DNA from 4 places in the Paenibacillus hexagrammi genome. Region 4 is predicted to be linked to each of the others. Evidence: riboswitches for the same ligand, from Rfam matches in the RefSeq annotation. Region 4 holds a riboswitch; each other region holds the start of a gene.
What was found. Region 4 has a riboswitch for cyclic di-AMP ahead of L0M14_RS23600 (C40 family peptidase). Riboswitches for the same ligand answer to the same signal wherever they lie in the genome.
Positions count from the first base shown of each region.

Region 1 (4,721 bases), 690 kb from region 4:
CATGGGGGTACGGCTCCAGCGTCTCTGCCAGAATGGGCAGCAGACGCTGATCAATTTCAACAGCAAGCACACGCTCTGCGAGCTTAGCCAGCTGCTGAGTCAACGCGCCGATACCGGGCCCAATCTCAAGCGCCCCCTTGCCGGGTCCGAGATCCGCAGCGGATACGATTTTATGGAGAATATTTTGATCGATCAGAAAATTTTGCCCTAGACTCTTTTTCAACACCAAATCATGCTTCTTTAAAATTTCCTTGGTTCTACTCGGCGTAGCGACATCCTCAGAAAGGATCCTATTGTTCGTATTCATGGATTACAACCCTCATTTATCTAATAGTTCTGCCGCCGCCTCAAACTCCTCACGAGTGATTTGAAACATGGCACAGCGTTTATAAAATTGCTTACCGTTACAGTACCCTATCCCCAGTTTCTTGCCTACCTCCAAGCGCCTTGAAGCCGCTTCAGGATGGACGATAAGACCCGCATCTATCAAATCTTCCCATGTCACCATGGAGACAGCAGCTTCATATTCTGTACGAAGATGGCTTAGTGCGTGGCGTATCGTCTCCGGGGAGGCATTCTCGACGCCAATATCCCCTTTGTACTCCGCCTGTTCTTGTGAAATAAAAGCATGCTTGCAGCCAGGAACCTTGGCAGCTACAATCTTGCGTATCCGTTCACCGGCATGATCGGGGTCCGTGAAGATAATGACACCCCTGCGCTCCTGCGCAAGCGCAATCCGTTTGAGCACAGCAGCTCCAATTGCGGAGCCTCCTGTTTCGATGGTGTCTGCTTGTACCGCACGCCGGATCGCAGCCGTATCATCCTTGCCCTCAACTACAATAACTTCCTTAATCATACAGCCGTTCCTTTCCCTACACGCACAAAAAGAAGAGGGAGCCCCTCTTCTTTCGCCGGCACAGCCGGATCATTCCTATTTATTTTCATTCTGCCCGTGCAGATATTTATTTACACCTAGATGTGCTAGTTCTCCGTTGGTTTCTTCGGTCCGATAATATAGACGGTAAACCCGCTTTTCGTCCCGAATCGATTGGCATGACTCTCATCGTCATAATACACGTCGATCATCTGCCCCTTCACGCCGCTGCCGATATCCTCAGCACGACGGAAGCCCACGCCCTCAATGTATACCCACCAGCCAAGCGGAACCACTTTGGGATCTACGGCAATCGTTCTGCCTTCCGTTACGGTAGTCCCTGTATAGGTCTTACCATAACCAGGGCTATCCTTGGATTTACCAGTAGATGCAACTCCCGCTGAATACGCAGTAAGCTTCACATTCTTGAGAATTTGCTTGTAACCGAATTTAACGCCATTCTTGGCTATTTCATCCACGCTCGGCGAAGAGGCCGATAAGACAACAACCGGATTCTTGGTTCCTATAGCGACAATTTTATTGACGCTTTCCGATTGGACTTGTTCATCGACAACCGCTTCGGAGACAAGAACGCCGTCTTCGAAGGTCTTCTCTTTCTTTTTCAACAGAACGCCCTCTTTACCTTCCTGGACGACCTGCTCCTTACCTTTCAAGATCGATGCATCATTCTTCTTTTCCGTATCGAATGCGATCGGCTCCGTCATTTCTTCGATTTCTTTTTTCACCCGAACGACTTTAATCTCATCGCCGGATGTCAGTGATGCGGTTGGTTCAGGGGTTACTTTATCGAGGTCTCCCAGTGCAATATGTAAATCCTGCAATGCACTTTCAACCGTTCTTGCAGTTGTGTAAACAGTGGTGGTCTTTCCATCAGCAGTCAACTGAATCGGTGAAGCATGCTCGATAACGAATTTCTCTCCGCCTTTGATTTTGGTATTCAGCGCAGCAGAAATTTCATCGTGCTCCCCTATCTTTATGGCTTGTTCATCCAGTAGGCGTTGCAGGACCCATTGCTTCGTGTGCACAACGGTTTCTTGTCCATTCACAACTACGGATACGCTCTTGGTAGCCGTACCGTACAACAACACCAAAAACATGAAAGTCATAGCGATTGAAATCAAACCCAAACTTAAGATCAAACGCAAGTTTTCATGCTTCCATCGCAGTGCCAAGGACATGCTGGATGATCGACTTACATGGGTCTCGGTTAAAGAGATGTTGCCCACTTCTTCGGTCCTCCTTCAAAGCCTCGCCGCCCGTGTGTTACGCATGATTATTAGACGCGACTAAGGTTATTTGTGTGATTTAACTTAACGTACCTCTTCCTCTCCAGCTCTACAGCGGAGTTCTCCCGACAACAGCACACAACGCGCTGCGCTGCCAACGGTAGTCCCACCCCCCTCGCTTTTCATCCTATGAGCATCCTGATGTAAATATCTCCAAAAAATGAAAAGACCAGCGGAAAGAGGACTCTTCCCGTGGTCTTGTATACATGTGTGTAGACATGACTAGACACGACAATCGTTACCTCTCTCGGTACGCTTACGAGGTTAGCTGACGGATTCGGACGTGAGAGTCGCCCTACCCTGCTCCTGCATCATGCAGTCACAATGGATTCACCCCTGATAATCATTCTGCTTGCAAATCAGCCTGTACGTAAACACTGACTTGCCGGCAGCGGTTCCCCCGTTCCCTTATATGGGACTCAGCGAATGGAAATTTGGCAAATTGGTTATTAAGTTATTATGAAAAGTATATTACGCTGTAAATCTCAACCTGTAAAGGGATAGTCGCCTGCTAAAAAGCGCGGAATTCAATAATTATAGACATTTTAAATAATAAATCACGGCTTTTAATACGTTTTTCTCTATATAACGCATCTTTACGCTTATTTTCACAAAATGAGCCTAGGAATTAGGCACGAAAAGCGAATTTGTTTATAATGGTGGTGGTTAAAACTGGGTGAAAAGTTCCAATAATTTGCTGAAAAGGAAGGCCATTCGATGAATCCCATTCTGCAACTTGAAGCCTTGTATGGAGGATATCTTCCAGGCAAGCCTGTTCTTCACGGACTTACTTTTTCGATTCGCCAGGGTGAAATGGTGGGTCTAATCGGCCTTAACGGGGCTGGTAAAAGCACGACCATTAAACACATCCTTGGACTGCTACAGCCGCAAAAAGGCGTTATTCGCATCAAAGGACTCACGCTGGACGAGCAATCCATCTCTTATCGCTCTTCTTATGCTTATGTACCCGAGAGTCCCGAGCTCTATGAGGAATTAACCATTGCCGAGCATCTGGAATTAACCGCAATGGCATATGGGCTGACACGCGAGCAGTATCAGGAGCGATCCCAGATCCTTCTAGAGGAATTCCGCATGACAGATAAGCTGAAAAGCTTCGCCCGACATTTGTCCAAGGGGATGAAGCAGAAGGTTATGATCATGAACGCTTTCTTGGTCGAACCAGACCTGTATATCATCGATGAGCCCTTTCTTGGCCTCGACCCGCTTGCGATACGCTCGCTGCTGGAATTAATGGTGAGGATGAAGCACAAAGGGGCCAGCTTCCTCATCTCATCGCACATTTTGTCTACCATTGAAAAATATTGCGACCACTTTGTCGTATTGCATCGAGGGCGCATGGCAGCTCATGGCGATATAGAAGGACTGCGAGCACAAACGGGCCTGGCGCAAGCGTCATTAGACGACATTTTCTATCACATTATCCAAGGTGATTCTTTATGAAGGACATGAGAATGAGTGTTGAGGATATATGGAGGCAGCGTTTTCACCTTTATATGAAAGAAACGATGGGCTATTGGCTATATGCCGCCCGCAGTAATTTTGTCGGCTTCATGTTATTTCTTGTCATTGTAGCTTCCTATTATTATGCAAAAACATTACAGCAGCTTCCGACAAATTATCCTTACCTCTGGATTGTGCTGCTGCTGCTCGTTCCTACACTATCGGCAAGTCCAATTCGTACACTTCTAAGAGATGCAGATAGAATGTTCTTACTGCGTATGGAAAGTCAGATGGGGAGCTATTTTCGACACTCGATTCTGTACAGCCTTGCCCTGCAAACTTTGTGGCTATTGGCCGCCATTGCAGCACTTTGGCCTCTGTATCACCACTGCGAGGGTACTGCTGCTCAGCCTTTCATTCTTATGCTGCTTCTGTTGATCGTCGTGAAGTTAGCACACCTGCTTGCCAGCTGGCATGAAAGCCGTATTGTCTACGCAAATCGCAGAAACGCTTTTATTCTTTTTCGCTGGGGCGGAAGCGTTGCTATTGTCATCCTTCAATTCCAAGTCCATTTGATGTGGGCCGGCTGTGCAGCCTTGCTGCTGCTTGGCATCTGGTTGATCTGTTTAAGAAGAACGTTACGCTACTATATAGGATGGGACTATCTGATCGCTAGAGAAAAGCAGCAGCAGGCACAATTGTATCTGTTTTTCAACTGGTTCATCCACGTCCCTCAGCTTCCTACGAAAATCTCGCGCCGCAGCTGGATTAGCGGAATTACCCGGATGCTGCCATTTCGACAGAATTCCGCATACTTGTATCTCTTTACAAAGACGCTGCTGCGCACCGAGCTATTCGGCATCATCTTACGTATGACCGGACTCGGCATTGTGATCTTATGCGCAGCCTCCAGTCCGTGGGCCCGAGCAATCGCTTTGATCATCATTGTGCTTGTGTCGATGATTCAGCTGACTGGCATTGAGCGTGCGCACCAATATACCTTTTGGCTGGACATGTACCCCTTAGATCGTATGAAAAAAGCAGGAGCTACAGCTTGGTTGATCTGGACTGTACTGCTC
Region 1 covers NZ_CP090978.1:5,863,117-5,867,837, forward strand. The annotation lists gene rsmA (16S rRNA (adenine(1518)-N(6)/adenine(1519)-N(6))-dimethyltransferase RsmA) at 1-307, opposite strand, end outside; gene rnmV (ribonuclease M5) at 320-856, opposite strand; gene L0M14_RS26895 (resuscitation-promoting factor) at 982-2,121, opposite strand; cyclic di-AMP (ydaO/yuaA leader) riboswitch at 2,419-2,616, opposite strand; gene L0M14_RS26900 (ABC transporter ATP-binding protein) at 2,899-3,642, shown strand; gene L0M14_RS26905 (ABC transporter permease) at 3,639-4,721, shown strand, end outside.
Region 1: linked by a shared signal. The riboswitch ahead of L0M14_RS26895 (resuscitation-promoting factor) and the one ahead of L0M14_RS23600 (C40 family peptidase) in region 4 are both predicted to bind cyclic di-AMP.

Region 2 (4,721 bases), 220 kb from region 4:
CATTTGATACTTGTAAAGACGGCTGTAGTGGGATGTGGACCACAAGGCCGTCTTTGGGTTCTGGAATTTCCGGTTGTCCATATAGTTCCGTGATGGAAGCGATCCACGCAGCGGTCTCATCGCGGACCTGTTCCGTACAAGGAAACCGGGCGATCACTTTTTCGGTGGATGGTTGGAACACTTCTGCCTGGGGCGTGATCTCTGATGCCGTAAGGGAAAGAGGAGGAGCACCGAATAGCAATAATCCCAGCATGAGCGTTATTGACTTTATCAAATCTTTCATTATGAGGTTTCCTTTACTTGTTCATTTTTGCTATCAGATCGGTGACCGTTAGAAATTGATAGCCTTGTTTTTTGAGCTCTGGCAGTAGAATCTTTAATGCTTCAACGGTTTGGGAGCAATCGCCCTGCAGATCATGAAACAGGATAATGTCTCCGTTATGAATATGAGTTAGGACGGAGCTGACGATTTTATCAACACCGGGCTTCTTCCAATCCTTCGTATCTTGATACCAGGACCACATGACAACTGTAAAACGATCCTGTTTGGCCAGTTCAATCAATGATTGATCGTAGTAACCGCCGGGAGGGCGAAACACGTGAGGAACTTGCTCGGTGATATCAAAAATAATATCCTGCGTCTGTTCGATTTCCTCCTTAAGCTTATTAGGAGAGACATGCCGCAGAAAATGATGGTCGTAGGTGTGGTTGGCGATTTCATGCCCCTCATTGACTTCGCGGATCGCGATTTGAGGGTACATCTGGACTCTTTTCCCCAACACAAAAAAAGTTGCTTTCGCATCGTACTGCTTGAGTACATCCAGAACCTGCGGCGTATAGACGGGATTCGGACCGTCGTCAAACGTGAGGGCGACCAGCTTTTGAGTGGTCTGAACTTTTGAAACTACCTGAGTTTGCGGAACAGGAACAGCTCCTGTCATGAGGGTTAAGGAAGCGGCAAGCTGAGCGGCAACGAGCAGTTTACGATGGAGCTTAGCCATGGGTCGTTACCTCCTTTGGAGATAGTCTTTGACCCTTTTCTCCAACCTATTCGCCATGAAGCCGAGGCAATATTTGTGAGGAACATGAAAAAAAGCCGGAATGCTGTAAGGAATAGTCATTCCTTGTTCAGCAACCAGCTTAGTTTTCGTTAGATGTCCTTATTCGGATAACTTATACACTTTAATTTTTTGAATGCCGAATTGCTTTAACGATTCTTTGGAGGCGGGTATAAAGATGTCTAGATGGTTGCCTTTTACAGAACCACCTGTATCCGTAGCATAAGCATACATACCGCCAGCAGGAAGCCCGTCAAATGAGTACCCTTCGATATACAGCTTGGAACCCAGCGGGATAACAGAAGGATCTACAGCCACAGTTCCCAGCATGAGTGGATTGCCCATAAAATCAAACGCCGCGTAGCCGCCGTTCTCGGCAGGATCGGCTGAATAAGCGGTTGCCTCGAATTCCTGGTAATCCGGGGAGTGCTGGTTGCCGTCTTTGTTTAAAATAGCTAAATTGCTGCTAGCATCCCACTGCACGGGCACATCGGATGCCTCTGATATGAATCGGAGAGGAACATAGACACGGCCCTCTTGAAATTCGGCGTGTGTGTCCATTTCTACCGGCGTATTGTCAATGACTGCTTCTTTTTCCCCTGAGATCAACGTTATCGTGTGTTTCTCATTATTTAAAGTCACTTTGATCTTATCTCCATCTTTTTCCCAATGGAGCGCATATCCAAGCTTCTCTGTAACGAAGCGAACCGGTACTTGCGTAAAATGGTTGTTGTCCAAAAAAGGCTGTGCATCCGGAAATTGTACAAGGTCATCGTTGACCTGCACTTTCACTTCCATCTCGGCTGCATTCGCATGAAGCGGGGAAAATAAGCCTCCTGCCAATACGGTCATAGACACAGCTAGGCTAGCCAGCCCTTTTAAAGCAATATTCAATTGGATTCCTCCTTCTAGTGAAGCCTCCGAGGTTAGTTGACGGGTTCGGGAAGAAGGTTCTCCCTAGTTTGCCTCTGAAACAGCACACATTCACCCCAAGTATATCGTCCCCCGTACCGGCGCATGAGGAGCTCCGGACTCGGCTCCAATTATATTATCATCGTGGCTATAGGCCAACAACGGCCAAAATGTGGAAGTGTGCGGCGGAACCTGGACTTAAGTCCAGTATGAAATACAGTCGGGAGTCCGTTTTGAGAGTGAAGTGTTTGGATTACGATAGAAGCATAAGATTCGGAATGTAAAGGGGCGGAATTGACAATGGGTATGAAGCGGGTTGGGCAGATGGGGACCGGATACGGTTTTTCTATATCGGAAATAGAAGCAGCAGAGCAGCGCTATCATGAAGCGCTGCAGCGAGCTGTTGAGCTGCGGCTGCAATGTGTTGACGCGGAGGAGCTTGCTGAGCTCCGCACGGAGCAGGCCGAGCTTGCGATGCGAGCTGGCGACGAGGACCTGGCGCGGCGTGCGCTGCAGGAGAAGCTGCGCCTGGAGGCTGCGCGCGAAGACCTCCGCGCGCAGTACAGGAAGTGCCAGGATGATATCCTGGCACTAGCAGAGGAGCTGCAGCGGCTTCGCGCCGCTGCAGGCAATATGCGGCCGCGGGGCGCAGGGCCGCATGATGACGCAGGCTCGCGCGAAGCGCTGCGCGAGCTGGAACACGCGGGCCGCGAGCTCGGCCGCGAGGCTTGGCACGGCCTGCGTGAAGCGGCCGTGCTGTCGCGCGAGACGCTGAAGGAGGCGAGCTGCAACTTGCGGGAGGAGCTGCGCGCCGTGCGCGGCAGACTCCGGGAGGAGTGGCAGCACAGCCGCTTCAGCGGCTGTGAAGGGCGGGCGCGCTCCCGGAAGTAGCGTGCCGCACAGCACGAGCATGTGCGCCCTTGGCGCAGCCGCGCAGCCCGCGAGTGCGCCCTCGGCGCAGCCGTGCAGCCCGCGAGTCCGCGTCCTCGGCGCAGCCGCGCAGCCCGCGAGTCCGCGCCCTTGGCGCAGCCACGCAGCACGAGCATGTGCGCCCCTCGGCGCAGCCGTGCAGCCCGCGAGTCCGCGCCCTTGGCGCAGCCGCGCAGCCCGCGAGTCCGCCCTCGGCGCAGCCGTGCAGCCCACGAGTCCGCGCCCTCGGCGCAGCCGTGCAGCCCGCGAGTCCGCGTCCTCGGCGCAGCCGCGCAGCCCGCGAGTCCGCCCTCGGCGCAGCCGCGCGCACGTGAGTATGCGCCCTATGCGCCACACGCTAGCGCTCGCCATGCAACTTACGCGCCTCCAAGTCGCACCCAAAATGGGGCAGGGCTGTGCGCGGAGAGCAGCGCTGGTCGCGTCTTTTCATCTTGGAGGGCGCAGATTCTTATGGTATGCTAGAATAATGCGGTCACAGCGGCTTTTTACCACAATGTGTACAGCCTATCTTATAATCGAGCAGCCAGAGGAGGTGCAACATGGGAGAAGATACGAAACCTAACCGAAGCCGGAATACAGCGCTGCTGCTGATCGGGGCCGGTCTTTTTTTACTTCTGGATCATACGGTCGGCTTTTTTCCCATTCTTGCGATTCTCCTCGTTCTATTGGGTATTCATCGAATCAGATCGCGAAGAGAACGAAAAGGCTATGTGCTGATCGGTGCGGGAATTGTCATCTTATTTGCCAACCATCTGTCCATCGTCATTTCCATTGTTTTGATTTTGTTGGGACTTTATTTTATTCGATCCAAGCAATTCCCTAAAGACGAATCGTACAACCAGAAGCATAAAATTATCGACAGCATGAGATTGGGACGAGAGCCGTGGATTCTGCGTAATAGCAGCATTTGGTACGTCATCGGTGAAACTTATATTGACCTATCTCTCGCGATCCTCGAGAAAAAAGAAACGACGCTCATTCTTCAAGGCGTCATTGGCGATGTTGATATTATCGTACCTGAAGATATAGGTATTTCCGTCACCTCATCTGTGATAATGGGTCAAATAGCAGCAGGACGGGAAAAAGAAGCTGGTGTGTTGAACAAGCTTATCTGGGAGTCCAGTAATTATGAGTGGGCGGACCATCGAGTGAAACTAGTTGTCTCTTACATCGTAGGAGATGTGGACATTAAAATTTTGTAAGTTGATCCGGGGATCCGGACCAGGCTGGAGAAGGAGGACCGTGCTTGGACGGCTATAAAAGAAAGTTAACGAATATGATATGGCGCAGCATGGGGGAATCCATTCTTTTCAGTCTGATCATTTTAGGAGCAGTTTTATATTTTCTCAGCTCTCGTAATATGATCGTTCCATTCCGCACCTGGCAGGAAGGTGTGCAGATCAGCTTCCTGGTAGTTGGGTCAGTGCTAGTCATCGGAGCCGTCTACGGCTTCTGGAGCAGCAATCGTGTCACCCGCAGGCTGGAGCCTCTTATGGAGACGATGATCCAGCTGGAAAAGGGAACCTTTAGCCGCGGTGGCTTTGAGCACGGTGAAGACGAAATCGGTAGACTCGGCGAGCAGCTGGGTCGAGTGATGAAGAAATGGGAGGAACAGGTTACTTCCCTCCAGCGGCTCTCTAATGATAATGCGGAGCTTGCTGAGAAGGCGAGGCTATCGGCGGTCATTGAAGAACGCCAAAGATTGGCTAGAGAGCTGCATGACGCGGTTAGTCAGCAATTGTTTGCCATATCTATGACGGCTACGGCAGTGGGGCGGACGCTGGATAAGGATTTCAGCAAAGCTCAGCGGCAAATTCATCT
Region 2 covers NZ_CP090978.1:4,947,054-4,951,774, reverse strand. The annotation lists gene L0M14_RS22400 (polysaccharide deacetylase family protein) at 297-1,001, opposite strand; gene L0M14_RS22395 (stalk domain-containing protein) at 1,161-1,952, opposite strand; cyclic di-AMP (ydaO/yuaA leader) riboswitch at 1,959-2,107, opposite strand; gene L0M14_RS22390 (PspA/IM30 family protein) at 2,271-2,861, shown strand; gene liaF (cell wall-active antibiotics response protein LiaF) at 3,440-4,102, shown strand; gene L0M14_RS22380 (sensor histidine kinase) at 4,147-4,721, shown strand, end outside.
Region 2: linked by a shared signal. The riboswitch ahead of L0M14_RS22395 (stalk domain-containing protein) and the one ahead of L0M14_RS23600 (C40 family peptidase) in region 4 are both predicted to bind cyclic di-AMP.

Region 3 (4,721 bases), 1.2 Mb from region 4:
CTGCTTTGGGACTTTCCCTCATGAGCTGGTATCGACGCCGAAAAGGGGGCAAGTAACGTTAGCGGTTTAGCAAGCTGCATATTCGCTGGATATGCGTATGGAAGGAGAATGTAGGTTTGAAAATGAAGGTTCGGCTTGAATGGGTGGTTGTTCTTATCGCTGCCGGTGTTTTGTTTGAGATGTTATTTACGAAGCCGTTTATCGGTGTTGCCAATAACGGGGACTTTTTAAGAGTAATGGGAGCAGGAGGCATTGATTTCTTACATGTAGGTGAGACGGCACACGATCAATATTATGGCTATGCCCACTCCACATATGGATACGGAAGCTTTCAATTTGGAGGGTATTTCTCCTCACAAATCGTACTTGTTGTCCTAGCCTCTCTGATCGGGAGAATGCTAAGCCGTGAAGTGTTCGACATTCATGTATTGTCGGCCATTTACAGCCTTGTCATGCTTACGGCTATCTATGTGTTTTTCAAATATAGACCTGTTGCTTCCGGTTTTACGACGGCGGTTTTGTCGCTCTTGATTCTGTTCGTTTTTTTCGACACTGCTTACTTGGCTTACTTTAACTCGTTCTTCGGCGAGCCCGTATCTCTCGTATTTTTCCTGCTGACGCTTAGCTTGGCCTTTGTGATTGTGAGGCACCCCTCGCCGTCTTTGACGCTGCTTGTGTTCTATTTTATCGCTGCTGGATTTCTGGCTTGCTCGAAAATCCAAAATGTACCGATCGGGGCCGCATTCGCTCTTCTCGGACTGCGCTTTTTGCCGCTCCAAGAAGGCAGGGTTTGGCGACGGAGGGTTCTCTCCTTATCCGCTTCTTTGCTGGTGCTTTCGGCAGGCGTGTATCTGGCCGCTCCCAAGGAGCTCAAGCACATCAATCTGTACCAAACCGTATTCTTCGGCATCCTCAAAGACTCTCTGCACGTGACAACCGATCTACACGAGTTAGGGCTGTCCGACGAACTTGCGGTGCTGGCAGGAACGAACTTTTTTCAAGACGATACCGCGATCAAACAGACAGATCCAAGGCTCCAGAGCGCTTTTTACGATAACATTTCACATAAAGATGTGATGCTCTTTTATCTTCGTCATCCAGCAAGATGGGTAAGTAAATTAGAGCAGGCTGCAGTGAACAGCATGAGCATTCGTCCTTATTACCTTGGCAATTTCGAGAAGTCGGAGGGCCAGCCGTACGGCGCCTTATCTTATCGTTTCAGCCTCTGGAGCGAATTCAAACACACCTATATGCCGAACCATCTATGGTTTGTCGTTAGCTTTTATCTTGCCTATTACCTGATCGCGTTCATTCAATATGTCCGGGCCAAGCTTGCTTCTGAGAAGACATTCATTGAGATCTTCTTTCTAATCGGCGCAGTCGGCCTATTTGCGCTTATGATTCCTTTGCTGGGCGATGGCGAAGCCGATTTAGGCAAGCATTTATTTTTATTCAATGTCACCTTCGACGTCATGGCCGTGAGCAGCATGGGCTGGCTTCTTCACACAGCCGTTCAGCTGTTTCATCGCTTAGCAGCAAAAAGCCGGACAACGGGGTCCAGCTTCTAGGCTAATCCATAGTTAATTAGAAAACGGAGCCCGCAAATCGCGGCGCTCCATTTTTTCATAATGGATTAGATTCAATTTATGAATGTATGATAGCGATTTGGTCTATAAAATGAAGGAAATCAATCTAGCCGATGAGGGATCTATTCGATACCGTCTTTAAAATGAGACTTGTATCTTTTATCGCCTTTGTGGTTCTGGTCATCAATGGTATCCTCCAAAACCTCCAAAATCGCTTTACGTGATAATTCGAGTCCCTTTCGAAATCCTGCTTCATATTCCCCTGTTATTTCTTTATCCCCGGCTATTCGAGCCAGAGCAACCTCCTCATAATGACTTTGTTCTTTATCGTTTATTCTTTCAGCAATATGCATTACAAATTTGCCTACATCCCGATGTTCACCCATTAATTTTTGTGCTTCTTCTTTAAGCATCACACATCATCTCCCATATTCGTTGTTTTACTTAACATAGAAAGAATGCAAGTATAAATAAAAAACCACAGAGGCACACGACTCTCCGTAGTCAATGTTCATTGATCATGGTGACCATCCTCTCTCAAACTACGCTTACGAGGTTAGCTGACGGATTCGGACAGTGAGATTGCCCTTCCTTTATTCTTACAAACAAACCTAAGGATTCACCCCATGCAGTATCCCGAGTCTTATCGGTTACGCAATTCGGTTCCCCCGTTCCCTAAGGATTCAGCGTTAGATATGATATTTAATTAATGGATAGAATTTTACGCTTGATTCAAATAAATGTAAAATGACAATTAAAAAGCCACCCTCCGATATGTAATCGAAGCATGGCACTGACATCTGGACAGTTTTATGGATATTGAAAAACTGCGATACAATGGTCCGGCGCATGGCAGCCTTCTCGGAACCGATAACGATTCCTCATTTTGTATTTCCAAGCCTCTAAAGATCCAACTCCAGAAACACTTCGTTGTAGTAGATATACTTGCTTGCAGGATATTTGAAGCCCAGTGCCAGACCCGAGGGTTCGAACTCCAGCTTAACAAGCCTTCTAGATGGCACTACACTTCGGATCAGGCGGTTCAAAAACGCCTTGTTCTTGCGGTGGATCGCCTGCACGATGAGAGCGGCAAAGGGTGTATTCGAGGCGATTTCCCAATATAGCGGGAAGACGGCTTTTGCAATCGCACGGTGGATCGGGCTGCTAAAGGTGAACTGCACCTGACCTGGACGAATCGATGTCGCATTCGTTATCGGATATATGGGACTGCTTAGCGGAAAGCTGATAAAGTAACCGATGGCATTCGATGATAGCGAGGCCAGCGGCACCTTGCCGATCACGGACTGCAGCATGCGGTCCATCTCCGCTACGTCAGCTTTCCGAACTGCTTTGGCCCACCGGTCTGCAAATGTTTTACTCAGCACTACTCTCCTGTAAAAAGGCAGCATCAGCCTCGCGGCTTTCTGCAAGGCTGACACCGTAAGCCTGCTGTTCTTAGCGGATTTGCTCCTTCTAGTCTTCGTCATCCTTCTCCCTCCTTGAACATTCGTCTATATGTATAGATTATTGTCGCAGGAAGGAATTAGTGAATCTCGGTAAACAAATCCTTATTTCTTTTGCCGCTTCAAGTTGGTAAATAAGATGATGGGCAGTGCGATTGCGAATGGAACTGCCCAATTGGCAGTAAGTACCAATCTGCTTATAACCGCTATTCCTACGAAGAAAACAATAATGACCCAATAATGACGATTCAAATTAAACTTCGTATAGAGAATGGGTGCTACCGCCAGTAGTGAAGTAAAGATGATCACCTCGAGTATATGCAAAACAAGCATCCCTTTACTCCTCTCTTCCCTCGTAATAAGTTCATTGTAACCCGCTGAAGGATTTATGAAAATAAACTTCAAGCCACTCTATTCGAGTGACCTGAAGTTTCATACATGCCTTTATGATCTTATTCTACAAATGAGTGCGCAATCATTCCAATCCCTGCTGTATGTAGGGCGGCGCCTCCTACGATCAGTGCAGCCGGAGCTACAACTGTAGGTGCTGTGGCCATAGCGGCCACATCGCAGGCAACCGCACCTGCTAAGCAGGCAACTCCGGCAGCAAATGAGCCAAAGCTAAAGCCTCCGTTAATCTGTTCAAGGTCGCCTTGACTTAGTTCTTCAATACGAAATGAATTCATTGTTCTTAACCCCTTTTTGTTTAGTTTCTGAATGCTTTTTCCCATTGGTCAACGGCTGTTGCCCCTGTACTGAATGCGCCTGCTACCGCCCCTACTTTGGTGACAGGCTCAGGGTCTGCGACTGCTACTACCACAGCAGCTACTGTTGCTACCGTTAATAACGCCCCCATGGAAGCGTACCAAATACTAAAACCGCCATTGATTGATGTTAGCTCTTCATGAGAAATAACTTCAAAACTGTTCATTTTATCTTACACCTCAATTTCTTTTTTAAGATATTCCAAACCCAGGGCCCCTCGGGTGTAAAAGAGTATCTTTCTGTAACATCTTATTTCAAGTTTGCTATTCCTAAAATATCCCAAATGGGATACATGCCATTAAAATCCCTTCGATGAAGAAATTCAACTCTACTATCGCTCCAAATGCCAAGCTCATACACAAACAAGCCGCAGGCTGCCAATCGCCCACGGCTTGTTTTCTATGTTACCTGCATATTACTTCGCAGTCCTTACGCGTGTTACCCCTTATTCCACTGCAGCGTTCTTATCCGCTTTCGCCTGCCACTTAGCTTTCAACGCAGCTTCGACCTCTGTCAAAACTTGCTCCTGCGTTTTACCTTCCGTGCTGATGCCGAGCTTCTCGGCGCGTTTGTTCAACGCGTCAGATTTCTTTTGCTCCAATGCCGATTTGATGGCCTCGTGAATTTGCTTGGCTGTGAGTCCGTCTGTTTGAATCCCTAGCTTAGCTGCACGTTCTTTCTGCTTATCCAGCTCTGCCGCTTTAATCGCATCTTTGATTTCCTTTGCAGACTTGCCTTCGGTGCTGATGCCTAATTTGTCTGCTTTTTCTTGGAGCTTGCTCGTTACAGCGGATTTCAATGCTTCCTTGATCTCCTTCGCTGTTTTGCCTTCCGTGCTGATTCCCAGCTTCTCGGCTTTGGCTTGCAGCTTCGCCAGAACTGCAGCCTGAATGTCTGTTTTAAGCTG
Region 3 covers NZ_CP090978.1:6,348,929-6,353,649, reverse strand. The annotation lists gene L0M14_RS31280 (hypothetical protein) at 1-56, shown strand, start outside; gene wsfD (glycan biosynthesis hexose transferase WsfD) at 123-1,568, shown strand; gene L0M14_RS29180 (hypothetical protein) at 1,709-1,999, opposite strand; cyclic di-AMP (ydaO/yuaA leader) riboswitch at 2,116-2,285, opposite strand; gene L0M14_RS29175 (hypothetical protein) at 2,489-3,073, opposite strand; gene L0M14_RS29170 (hypothetical protein) at 3,155-3,382, opposite strand; gene L0M14_RS29165 (hypothetical protein) at 3,502-3,735, opposite strand; gene L0M14_RS29160 (Blp family class II bacteriocin) at 3,756-3,980, opposite strand; gene L0M14_RS29155 (hypothetical protein) at 4,260-4,721, opposite strand, start outside.
Region 3: linked by a shared signal. The riboswitch ahead of L0M14_RS29180 (hypothetical protein) and the one ahead of L0M14_RS23600 (C40 family peptidase) in region 4 are both predicted to bind cyclic di-AMP.

Region 4 (4,721 bases):
CGTTGTATGCGCGAGGCACGATCATTACTTCACCTGGAAGGGAGCTCAGCAACGCTCTTGTTGTGGAAAGATTGCAGAATCCACAAATTCAATTAACCGTGAATGGACAGTTTGTGCAAGAATTTCGAGGATACTTAACGGAAGAAACCAGCATGGTTCCCATGCGGGGAATTCTCGAGAGAATTGGTGCGAAGTTTGAATGGGACGGAACTGCACGCGAACTGACTGTACAATATGGTACGAACCATATCCGGCTGCATCCCGATGATCGGATCATGCTTTGGAATGGTAACAAAGTCGTACTGCCTGCAGCTCCTGAAATCGTAGAGGGACATATCTATATGCCTCTTCGGGCAGTCATAGAATCACTTGGTGGAAAAGTAACATGGGATTCTCAGCTATACCGGGCTTCACTTACCTTTCCTTAATGAATGCGATTCATACGAACAACCCTGTAAAACAGTTGACCGCTCACTTGCTGCTCGACTTCCAGGTATCCTTCTGCGTGTACGTAATCTCCGGTCATATAATTGGTTGCCGCCGAAGAAGAACTATGCGTCAGAAACAGCATCGCGGCTTTTTCATTACCAATGACAAAGCCCGTCTGTTCTCTTACTTGAAACTTATCAAGGACAACACCATAATGAGACCTTGCAATATGATGGAAGCGCCAGCCTCCATCTTCTTTATGTAAAAAATACAACACCCTGTTTTTCACATTGCCGCTGTATTCTCTGGTCACGCCAACCAGGCACACATCGCTGTCGACCATTAGAAACTCATCAATTTCATAATGCTTTAGCCGCAGTCTCTGCATATTATTGTAGTGGAGATACGTCTCCATTTCCTCAACAGTGCTTTGATCCATAGGCTCCTGCTTCGTGGCGTAAAACACTTCTTTTATAAAAGTATCCGTCTGAAGATTACGGGCACCTTGAAAATTATCATAAGTGCAAAAGAAATGTTGGATTACTTCCTGAATTTCTCCGGGTATGGATACGCCGCTTGAGATAGCCTGCTTTCTATTCTTTGAAACCGCTTCTCTTTTTTTAAATAGCCATTGCTTCCAAACACCAGCTAGCATGCTAATTGCCTTTCACCCGCTTCCTCTGACTCCGGACATCACTTCATTATAGGCGAAAATGAATAAAAATTCGATATATAACTTGATATTTTTGCATAAAAAAGAAACATTCGCTCCGTAAACCGCAATTTTGCGGCTTGATGAGAACGAATGCTCCCTTTTTGAGTATGTATCCCTTAAATTACGCGCTTGGCTCCCACATAACGTGAGCTCCAATAACGATTTGTCAGACTTTCTACAGCAACGCCTCTGGAAGTAGTAGCTGATATGAATTCATCATTACCCAAATAAATTCCAACATGATTGACAATACCTGAAGCAAAGAAGACCAAATCTCCTACTTTCAAATCGGTAACTCTTACTCCGGATTGGTCGTACATTTGGACTGAAGTTCTAGGCAGCTCAACACCCTTGGCATTATAGACAAAGTTAACAAACCCAGAACAGTCGAAACCACTTGGAGTCGTTCCTCCCCATACATAAGGTACACCTAAGTAACTGTCCGCCATTTGCACAATTTGGTCCGATAACGGTGGCTCCGCTGGCGCGGGAGGTGGTGCGATCCAAGCCGGTTGATGCGATTTGCCGTCCGCGTTGACAATGGCAATTTGATTCGACTCGTTCCAATCAATAGGTGATCCAAACGTCTCGCTAATGAAACGCAGCGGCACATACGTACTCCCCTGAATAAGAGTTGGACTGCTTGCCATACTAATTTTCTTGCTTCCCACTAAAGCTTGCTGCTGATCGGTTTTGAGCGACACAACCTGATCTCTGGTTAACAGAGAAACCGCAATCTCATCTCCCTGCTGAGCCCATTTAACTTCATAACCCAGCTTCTCAGATACAGCCCTGAGGGGAACTTGCAGTACCCCTTTCGAGTCTATGAACGGCTGAGCTTCCGCGAACTGGACAATTTCATCATTAATCTGAACTTTAACAGGAATAGGTTGAGCTGCCTCTGCTTGACCTGAAAATCCAACACTGCTGGTAACCGCCGCGCATAACAAAGTGGATACTCCCATAACACCTTTCATTGACAATCTCAAAACCCATGTCCTCCCTGAGCCTCCGAGGTTAGTTGACGGGTTCGGGAAGAGGTATTCCCTTGGCTGTTACACAGGTGACTTACAAAACATAATGTACTTGATACACTTCAAGCAAATAGAGCACTTAGAGCACCTGTGATCCTGCCATTCACCCCATTGTTAAGAAAGAATCCCCCGTACAGGAGCTTATGTTGCTCCCTGATTCGGCATTTTTTACTGTCATAGACTATCATAGATTTCGTAGAAAGATCAATTTTTGTGTCGTAGTAATAGTTTCCATGTCGAAAATTTGGGGTTGCCCGTCCCTTTTATGCCTAGTCAAAGCCTTATTAAATGATTTTAATAAAATGCGATTATAAACATAAACATCAAAAATTGAAAAAAGACCACAAATTGTGGTCTTCTCATTAGATAAGCGGGTGATGGGAATCGAACCCACGCTACCAGCTTGGAAGGCTGGAGTTCTACCATTGAACTACACCCGCGTGTATATCGGGACGACACGATTTGAACATGCGACCCCCTGCTCCCAAAGCAGGTGCTCTACCAAGCTGAGCTACGTCCCGAAATCAATATTCACTTGAATGGCGTGCCCTGAGAGATTCGAACTCCCGACCTTTTGATTCGTAGTCAAACGCTCTATCCGGCTGAGCTAAGGGCACTTATGGAGCGGAAGACGGGATTCGAACCCGCGACCCTCGCCTTGGCAAGGCGATGCTCTACCCCTGAGCCACTTCCGCAAGACCTAATTGCATGTCCCTCACTAATATTTCTTCAGAGGCGACAAGGAATAATATATCAGGTATTTAGAAAAAAAGCAAATGTTTTTTTATTTATTTTGGAGGCTCCCTATAAGAAGGAAAGCCTACTCAGCAACATGTAGTAAGCTTGGAGTAGGCTTTGTTTATATGATACATAAGACGATTATTCTCCAGTCGGAGGCGTGAAGGTTCTTTGCGCAAATTCGGCATCAAGCATAAAGAAGGCATTGCTGTCTTGATCGATCCGCTTAAGCTTATTAATTATGCTGTCAAACATTGCTTCTTCTTCTACCTGCTCGTCAATAAACCATTTCAAGAATTGCATAGTTGCATGCTCGCGGTCATTTAAAGCCAGATCAGATAAATGATATATTCTTCTGGTTACTTCCTGCTCATGTTTAAAGGCATGTTCAAATGCATCCAAAATGGATTTATAGTTGTTTACAGGTGTCTCCATACCAGCTAGGGTTACCTTTTTTCCGCGATCATTTATAAATTTAAACATCTTCATAGCATGGAAACGTTCTTCTTCAGCTTGTACAATAAAAAAGTTTGAGAAGCCATCTAGGCTCTCAGCAGCGCAATAACCGGCAATGGCCATATAGACGTGCGCAGAGTAGAATTCATAGTTCATTTGTTCATTTAAAGCTTCTGTAAGCGTATCGTTTAACATTTCTGCACGCCCTTTCTATTTGGTTATCGTTAGTCAAAATCCCATACATACAAGATTACCAGAACTGCCCCTAGAAATACAAACGAATTCAATAACCTTCAGCCTGTGCAAGCTTACACCATTACTTTTTCCGCTCTTGAATCCGCAATAATTTGCTTTAACTGAGCGTATAAGAGATGGGGAGATGCTGCGCACAGCAGTTCCTTTTTACCGAGCATAGCGATGCATTCCTTCTTGCAATGCTTGCAGTTGCCTAAGCAATCTTTCTTCTTTTGTTTCAGGTCAGGATACTCGTCTTTTAACGATTTATATATTTGCTTGGAACCAAATTTCTCGTTTCTACAGCAGTATTTAATCGTCTTCATGTCATGTTCACTCCCCGTGCTCAACTTGACATCTTATCATCCATAATATTGATAATAATTATCATTGTCAAACATAAAATGAAAGGGCTTGACCAAGACTCGGTCTCTGGCTTTAAAAAGGGGCAGCCCTAACGTTTTAGTTCGGTGGAAAAGTTAAACACTCTTACATGTTAAAAAAAGAGAGCGTTCAATAGCCATAGGCTGTTAAACACTCTCTTTTTTTACTTGATGCGGTCGAGAGGACTCGAACCTCCACGGGGGGTTAGCCCACACGGACCTGAACCGTGCGCGTCTGCCAATTCCGCCACGACCGCATAGCAATGGTGAGCCATGTAGGACTCGAACCTACGACACCCTGATTAAAAGTCAGGTGCTCTACCAACTGAGCTAATGGCTCTAATAAAGTTGTAAATGGCGGAGCCGACGGGATTCGAACCCGCGGTCTCCTGCGTGACAGGCAGGCATGTTAGGCCTCTACACCACGGCTCCACACTAAGTTACCTCGCTATTGGAGGTTGGTTGCGGGGGCAGGATTTGAACCTGCGGCCTTCGGGTTATGAGCCCGACGAGCTACCGGGCTGCTCCACCCCGCGTCGTTATTACCTATTCGCTTCCTACTACTAGATAGGAAATTTATGGTGGAGGCTGACGGGATCGAACCGCCGACCCTCTGCTTGTAAGGCAGATGCTCTCCCAGCTGAGCTAAGCCTCCATGAATCATCTTTTAGCGTCCATGCAAAGTGATAAGATCTAGCCTTTTGAGCTCACATCACTTTGTGGGTATTAATG
Region 4 covers NZ_CP090978.1:5,171,729-5,176,449, forward strand. The annotation lists gene L0M14_RS23590 (phosphodiester glycosidase family protein) at 1-428, shown strand, start outside; gene L0M14_RS23595 (hypothetical protein) at 425-1,084, opposite strand; gene L0M14_RS23600 (C40 family peptidase) at 1,261-2,133, opposite strand; cyclic di-AMP (ydaO/yuaA leader) riboswitch at 2,139-2,352, opposite strand; tRNA gene L0M14_RS23605 (tRNA-Gly) at 2,548-2,618, opposite strand; tRNA gene L0M14_RS23610 (tRNA-Pro) at 2,626-2,699, opposite strand; tRNA gene L0M14_RS23615 (tRNA-Arg) at 2,719-2,795, opposite strand; tRNA gene L0M14_RS23620 (tRNA-Gly) at 2,799-2,873, opposite strand; gene L0M14_RS23625 (ferritin) at 3,058-3,567, opposite strand; gene L0M14_RS23630 (DUF1450 domain-containing protein) at 3,681-3,932, opposite strand; tRNA gene L0M14_RS23635 (tRNA-Leu) at 4,162-4,246, opposite strand; tRNA gene L0M14_RS23640 (tRNA-Lys) at 4,254-4,329, opposite strand; tRNA gene L0M14_RS23645 (tRNA-Asp) at 4,345-4,421, opposite strand; tRNA gene L0M14_RS23650 (tRNA-Met) at 4,449-4,525, opposite strand; tRNA gene L0M14_RS23655 (tRNA-Val) at 4,569-4,644, opposite strand; tRNA gene L0M14_RS23660 (tRNA-Glu) at 4,720-4,721, opposite strand, start outside.